Regions from separate parts of the Terrabacter sp. LjRoot27 genome, predicted to be linked through region 3. Evidence: predicted binding sites of a transcription regulator. Region 3 holds the regulator's gene; each other region holds the start of a gene.
The links. The regulator HrcA, encoded in region 3, represses chaperone genes, less so after heat shock. The targets are predictions, from matches to a motif close to TTNGCACTCGNNNNNNNCGAGTGCNAA.
Positions count from the first base shown of each region.

Region 1 (2,265 bases), 1.5 Mb from region 3:
TGGAGCTTCTCGCGGTCCCAGTCGGAGTCGGTGCGCTCGATCTCGGCCTTGATCTGGTGGACGCGACCGGAGACCTCGGACTCGTCGCCCGCGCCGTCGATGATCGTCGTGTTGTCCTTGGTGAGGACGACGCGGCGGGCCTGGCCGAGGACGGTCAGGTCGGCCTGGTCGAGGCTGAGGCCGACCTCGGGCGCGATGACCTGGCCACCGGTGAGGATGGCGAGGTCCTGGAGCATGGCCTTGCGGCGGTCGCCGAAGCCGGGGGCCTTGACGGCCGCGACGTTGAACGTGCCGCGGATCTTGTTGACGACGAGCGTCGAGAGGGCCTCGCCGTCGACGTCCTCGGCGATGATGAGCAGCGGCTTGCCGGACTGCACGACCTTCTCGAGGACCGGGAGCACCTCGGCGACCGAGGAGATCTTGCCCTGGTTGATGAGCACGTAGGCGTCCTCGAGGACGGTCTCCATGCGCTCGGTGTCGGTGACGAAGTAGGCCGAGAGGTAGCCCTTGTCGAACTGCATGCCCTCGGTGAACTCGAGCTCGGTCGCCGTCGTCGAGGACTCCTCGACGGTGATGACGCCGTCCTTGCCGACCTTGTCGAACGCCTCGCCGATGAGGCCACCGAGGGTGGCGTCCTGGGCGGAGAGCGTGGCGACGGAGGCGATCTCGTCCTTGCCGTCGACCTCGCGGGCGTTCTCGAGGAGGCGGTCGTTGACCGCGGTGACGGCCTTGTCCATGCCGCGCTTGAGCGCGGCCGGGGCGGCGCCGGCGGCGACGTTGCGCAGGCCCTCCTTGACCATGGCCTGGGCGAGCACGGTCGCGGTCGTCGTGCCGTCACCGGCGACGTCGTTGGTCTTGGTCGCGACCTCCTTGGCGAGCTGGGCGCCGAGGTTCTCGTAGGGGTCCTCGAGCTCGATCTCGCGGGCGATGGTCACGCCGTCGTTCGTGATCGTGGGGGCGCCCCACTTCTTGTCGATGACGACGTTGCGGCCCTTCGGGCCGAGCGTCACCTTGACGGCGTTGGCGAGCGCGTCAACGCCGCGCTCGAGCGACTTGCGGGCGGAGTCGTCGAACTCCAGCTGCTTGGCCATGGTGTTCCTTTGGCTCGGGTTGCTTTGCGGTTGCTGTGATTCGGTCGAACGAGACGCACCCCGGGGAGACCCCAGCGGGGCTCACCGGGGTGCGGTCACGGCATACGGCTGGGTCAGCCGACGATGGCGAGGACGTCGCGCGCGGAGAGGATCAGGAACTCCTCGCCGCCGTACTTGACCTCGGTGCCGCCGTACTTGCTGTAGATGACCTTGTCGCCGACCTTGACGTCGAGCGGGACGCGCTCGGTGCCGGTGTCGTTGAAGCGGCCGGGGCCGACAGCGAGGACCTCGCCCTCCTGGGGCTTCTCCTTGGCCGTGTCCGGGATGACGAGGCCGGATGCAGTGGTCTGCTCGGCCTCGAGGGACTTGACGACGATGCGGTCTTCGAGCGGCTTGATGGAAACCGACACGGTGGTGACCTTCCCTTCGGGACAGTCGGAAAACTGACTACGGACTGTGGGCTCTTCGAGGCTGGCCGCCGTCGCGGGGGTCGACCTCCCTCGAGGAGGGTGCTGGCACTTTCAGGTCGAGAGTGCCAACAAGATGAAATCTAGGTTTGTCATTAGCACTCGGTCAAGTCGAGTGCCAGATTCGTCGGCGCGCCGCGGCCCGGTCGGGCGCACCCACGGGCGCTGGCAGGATGAGTCCATGGACGCCGCCATGGTCGATCGCCTCTCCGCAGGTGAGGGCTGGGCGCTGCTCCAGTCGCTGCCTCCCTACGACGAGGACGGCTCGCTGCACCTGCAGGGTCGGCTGCGCGAGGCGGGCTTCGCGGCCGACCTCGTCGCGGCCGCCATGACCCAGTCGCGGCTGCGCTCGCGCGGTATCGAGAAGTTCGGTGACTTCGCCGCCGGCATGCTCTTCACCCCCGACGGCCTCGAGCAGTCGACGCGCCTCGCGATCGCCGCACGCCACGCGCACCGGTACGCCGCGGCCGGGGTCCGCGACGTCTACGACCTCGGCTGCGGGCTCGGCGCCGACGCGATGGCGTTCGCCGGCCTCGACCTCACGGTCCACGCCGTCGACGCCGACGACACGACCGCCCGCATCGCCGCGGTCAACCTGCGCCACTGGCCGTCCGCGCGGGTCACGCACGGGCTCGCCGAGGACGTACGCCTGCCGCAGGGTGAGGGCCGACGGCACCTCGGGCTGTGGCTCGACCCGGCCCGCCGCG
Region 1 covers NZ_CAXUSS020000001.1:3,346,708-3,348,972, forward strand. The annotation lists gene groL (chaperonin GroEL) at 1-1,091, opposite strand, end outside; gene groES (co-chaperone GroES) at 1,205-1,501, opposite strand; gene ACSQ2D_RS15475 (THUMP-like domain-containing protein) at 1,740-2,265, shown strand, end outside.
Region 1: a site for HrcA is predicted at 1,654-1,680, ahead of groES (co-chaperone GroES). Genes of this name have one in related genera too.

Region 2 (2,265 bases), 870 kb from region 3:
GGGGCCTCGGTCGCGACGCGCACGATGTTGGCGCCGGTCGCCTCGTCACCCTCGAGCACGAGCTCGTCGAGCGCCTTGGCGGCCTGGATGAGGGCCACGCCACCACCGGCGACGATGCCCTCCTCGACGGCAGCCTTCGCGTTGCGGACGGCGTCCTCGATGCGGTGCTTGCGCTCCTTGAGCTCGACCTCGGTGGCCGCGCCCGCCTTGATGACGGCGACGCCGCCGGCGAGCTTGGCGAGGCGCTCCTGGAGCTTCTCGCGGTCGTAGTCGGAGTCCGACTTCTCGATCTCGGCCTTGATCTGGGCGATGCGGCCCTCGATCTGCGAGCGGTCCTCGGCGTCCTCGACGATGGTCGTCTCGTCCTTGGTGACGACGACCTTGCGAGCGCGGCCGAGCAGGTCGAGGGTGGCGTTCTCGAGCTTGAGACCGACCTCCTCGGAGATGACCTGGCCACCGGTGAGGATGGCGATGTCGGTGAGCATGGCCTTGCGGCGGTCGCCGAAGCCGGGAGCCTTGACGGCGACCGACTTGAACGTGCCCTTGATCTTGTTCACGACGAGCGTCGCGAGGGCCTCACCCTCGATGTCCTCGGCGATGATCAGCAGCGGCTTGCCCGACTGCATGACCTTCTCGAGGAGCGGGATGAGGTCCTTGATGTTGCCGATCTTGGAGTTCGCGACGAGCACGTAGGCGTCGTCGAGGACGGCCTCCATGCGCTCGGTGTCGGTGACGAAGTAGGCGGAGATGTAGCCCTTGTCGAAGCGCATCCCCTCCGTCATCTCCAGCTCGAGGCCCATGGTGTTGGAGTCCTCGACGGTGATGACACCTTCCTTGCCGACCTTGTCCATCGCCTCGGCGATGAGACCACCGATCTCCTCGTCGGCCGCCGAGATGCTGGCGGTCGAGGCGATCTGCTCCTTGGTCTCGATCTCCTTGGCCTGCTCGAGCAGGCGCGCGGTGACGGCGTCGACGGCCTTCTCGATACCGCGCTTGAGCGCCATCGGGTTGGCGCCGGCGGCCACGTTGCGCAGGCCTTCCTTCACCATCGCCTGGGCGAGCACGGTCGCCGTCGTCGTGCCGTCACCGGCGACGTCGTCGGTCTTCTTGGCAACTTCCTTGACGAGCTCCGCGCCGATCTTCTCGTACGGGTCGTCGAGCTCGATCTCCTTGGCGATCGAGACGCCGTCGTTGGTGATCGTGGGGGCGCCCCACTTCTTCTCCAGGACGACGTTGCGGCCCTTGGGGCCGAGCGTCACGCGGACGGCGTCGGCGAGGATGTTCATTCCTCGCTCGAGCCCGCGACGCGCCTCTTCGTCAAACGCAATGGTCTTGGCCATTCGGGTGGTTCCTCCCACGCGAATCGTTGGTGGTGGCCCGCATGACGCCCGCGACGGACGGGACCGGTCTCCCCAGCTTCATGTAGCTGCGAACCCAGCCCCTCGGCATACGGCCCATTTCTGTCACTCCCCTAGGGAGAGTGCTAACGCCATTATTGGCACTCTCGGGGTGAGAGTGCAAACGTCTGACCGCCTCGGGTGAGGGCGTATGCCGTCCGCTCGGCTCAGGCGTCCGCGACCGGCGCCAGCGCGGCGGCGATCCGGGCGGCGTGCTCGGCGGACTCCTGCTCCGACGCGTAGGTCGTCCGCGGCCAGAAGAAGCCGCGCAGGCCGTCGCCCTTGGTGCGCGGGACGACGTGGACGTGCAGGTGCGGCACGGACTGGCTCACGACGTTGTTCATCGCCACGAACGTGCCCTGGGCGCCGAGCGACTCGACGACCGCCGCGGCGAGGCGCTGGGTGGCGCCGAGCACGGTGGCGTGCAGGTCTGCGGGCAGGTCGAGCAGGGTGTCGACGTGCCGGCGCGGCACGAGCAGGACGTGGCCCTTGAAGACGGGCCGGCGGTCGAGGAAGGCGACGAGGTCCGGCTCGTCGAGCACGACGTCGGCCGGCACCTCCCCCGCCACGATCGAGCAGAAGACGCAGTCCATGGCGACAGGCTCCCACGCCACGTCGTGCCGGACCGGGCCGAGCGCCCGTCAGCAGGTGGGGTCAGCAGATGACGAGCAGGAAGCAGCCGCCGTCGCTCGAGGTGGGCGAGGGGCTCGGCGTCGGCGTGGGCTTCTTCGTCGAGGTCGGCTTCGGCTTGGGGTTGCCCTTCGTGGGCCGCGACGACGGGCTCGGGCCCGCGGTCGAGCTCGGCGCGGGGGCCGTGGTGGCCTGGCTCGACGACGGGGCAGGGGCCGACGTCGTCGGCACGGACGAC
Region 2 covers NZ_CAXUSS020000001.1:973,513-975,777, reverse strand. The annotation lists gene groL (chaperonin GroEL) at 1-1,340, opposite strand, end outside; gene ACSQ2D_RS04545 (HIT family protein) at 1,565-1,990, opposite strand; gene ACSQ2D_RS04540 (hypothetical protein) at 2,052-2,265, opposite strand, start outside.
Region 2: a site for HrcA is predicted at 1,461-1,487, ahead of groL (chaperonin GroEL). Genes of this name have one in related genera too.

Region 3 (2,265 bases):
GCGTCAGCTCCTCCTCGGAGCCGAAGACGGCCTTGGACAGGTCGATGTCGAGGCGGACCAGCGCGTCCTGGCCGCGCTGCACCCGCGCCCGCGGACCGCGCGTGCCGGCCTGGGCGCCCGCCCCGAAGAAGGCGTCCATGACGTCGCTGAACGAGAAGCCCTGTCCTGCACCGAAACCGGCGCCGCCGCCCGAGGCGAACGGGTCGGCACCCATGTCGAAGGACTGGCGCTTCTGCGGGTCGGAGAGGACGTCGTAGGCCTGCGAGACCCGCTTGAACTCCTCCTCGGCCTCGGCGCCGGGGTTCACGTCCGGGTGCAGCTTGCGGGCGAGCCGACGGTAGGCCTTCTTGATCTCCTCCTGGCTCGCGTCGCGCGAGACCCCGAGGACGGCGTAGTAGTCGTTCAAGCTGAGATTCCTTTTGGTACGTGGTGCTTTCGGTTCCGGCGCGGCGCTGCGCCGGCGGACTGGCCGCTGTGGTGCAGGTGGGTCAGGTGGCCTGGTTCTCGTCGAGGATCTCGGAGACGTAGCGCGCGACGGCGCGGACCGAGGCCATCGTCGTGGGGTAGTCCATGCGGGTCGGGCCGAGCACCCCGAGGCTCGCGACGCGCTCGGCTCCGGAGCCGTAGCCCATCGACACGAGGGACGTCGACTGGAGCCCGGTCACGGGGTTCTCGGAGCCGATGCGCACGGAGACGAGGTCGGGGTCGTCCCCGAGCTGGCCGAGCAGGCGCAGGAGGGTGACGTGCTCCTCGAGCGCCTCGAGGATCGGCCCGATGGTGCGCGGGAAGTCGCTGCCGGCGCGCGCGAGGTTGGCCTGCCCGGCGAGGACGACACGCTCCTCGCGCTCCTCGACGAGGGCGTCGCCGAGCGCGGACACGACGGCCTCCATGGCGGCGCGGTCGGCCTCGTCGGCCTCGTCGACGAGGCGCCGCAGCCGCGTCGCGGCCACGGTGAACGGCACACCGGCCGCCACCTCGTTGATGCGCGAGCGGATCGAGGCCACGAGTGCCTCACCGGTGCCGTCGGAGAGCACGCGTCCGGTGTCGACGACGCGCTGCTCGACGCGACCGGTGTTGACGATGAGCACGATCATCAGGTGCGACGACCCCATCGGCACGAGCTCGATGTGGCGCACCGTCGACCGCGTCAGCGAGGGGTACTGCACGACGGCGACCTGGCGGGTCAGGCTGGCCAGGAGGCGCACGGTGCGGTCGACGACGTCGTCGAGGTCGACAGCTCCCTCGAGGAACTGGCCGATCGCGCGGCGCTCGCCCGAGCCCAGGGGCTTGACGGCGCTCAGGCGGTCGACGAACACGCGGTAGCCCGCGTCGGTGGGCACCCGCCCGGCCGACGTGTGCGGCGCGTGGATCAGGCCCTCCTCCTCGAGCAGGGCCATGTCGTTGCGCACGGTCGCGGCACTCACACCGAGGTGGTGGCGCTCGACGAGCGCCCGGCTGCCCACGGGCTCGGAGGTCTGGACGTAGTCCTGCACGATCGCGCGCAGCACCATCAGCCGGCGGTCCTCGCTCATCGCGTCCCCTCCTTCACGGGTCTGGCACTCTCGATCGACGAGTGCCAAGTCTACGACGTGCCTCGCGGATCTCCGATTTCATCCAACCGTATGCCGTCGCGGCGCCACCGCCCCCGCCCGCGTGGCGGCTGCGTGGGAGCCCACCGGGCGGCATACCCTCACTGGTCGTGTCCCCCAACGATCGCTACGGCTCCGACGTGCTCAACGGCGACTGGCGTGCCCCACGGCGCGGCCGGTCGACCCCGACCCCGGCGGAGCCCGACCTCGTCGTCGAGGAGGTCGAGACCGGCTGGGTCGGCGCCGTCGTGCGTGTCGAGAAGGCGGGCGGCATGCACGTCGTCCACCTCGAGGACCGGCGCGGACGCACGAAGGCGTTCCCGCTCGGACCCGGCTTCCTCGTCGACGGTGCCCCGGTGACGCTCACTCCCCCGCAGGCCGCCGCCGGCACCGCCCTCGCCGAGGCGCGCCGTGCCGCGTCCCGCACCGCGAGCGGCTCGGTGGCCGTCGAGGGCGCCCGGGCACGCGTCGCGAGCGGGTCGAGGATCTACGTCGAGGGCCGCCACGACGCCGAGCTCGTCGAGAAGGTCTGGGGCGACGACCTGCGCGTCGAGGGCGTCGTCGTCGAGCTCATGGACGGCGTCGACGACCTCGCCGGCATCATCGCCGAGTTCCAGCCGGGGCCCGGGCGTCGCCTCGGCGTGCTCGTCGACCACCTCGTCCCCGGCACCAAGGA
Region 3 covers NZ_CAXUSS020000001.1:1,843,053-1,845,317, reverse strand. The annotation lists gene dnaJ (molecular chaperone DnaJ) at 1-406, opposite strand, end outside; gene hrcA (heat-inducible transcriptional repressor HrcA) at 489-1,532, opposite strand; gene ACSQ2D_RS08575 (DUF3097 domain-containing protein) at 1,694-2,265, shown strand, end outside.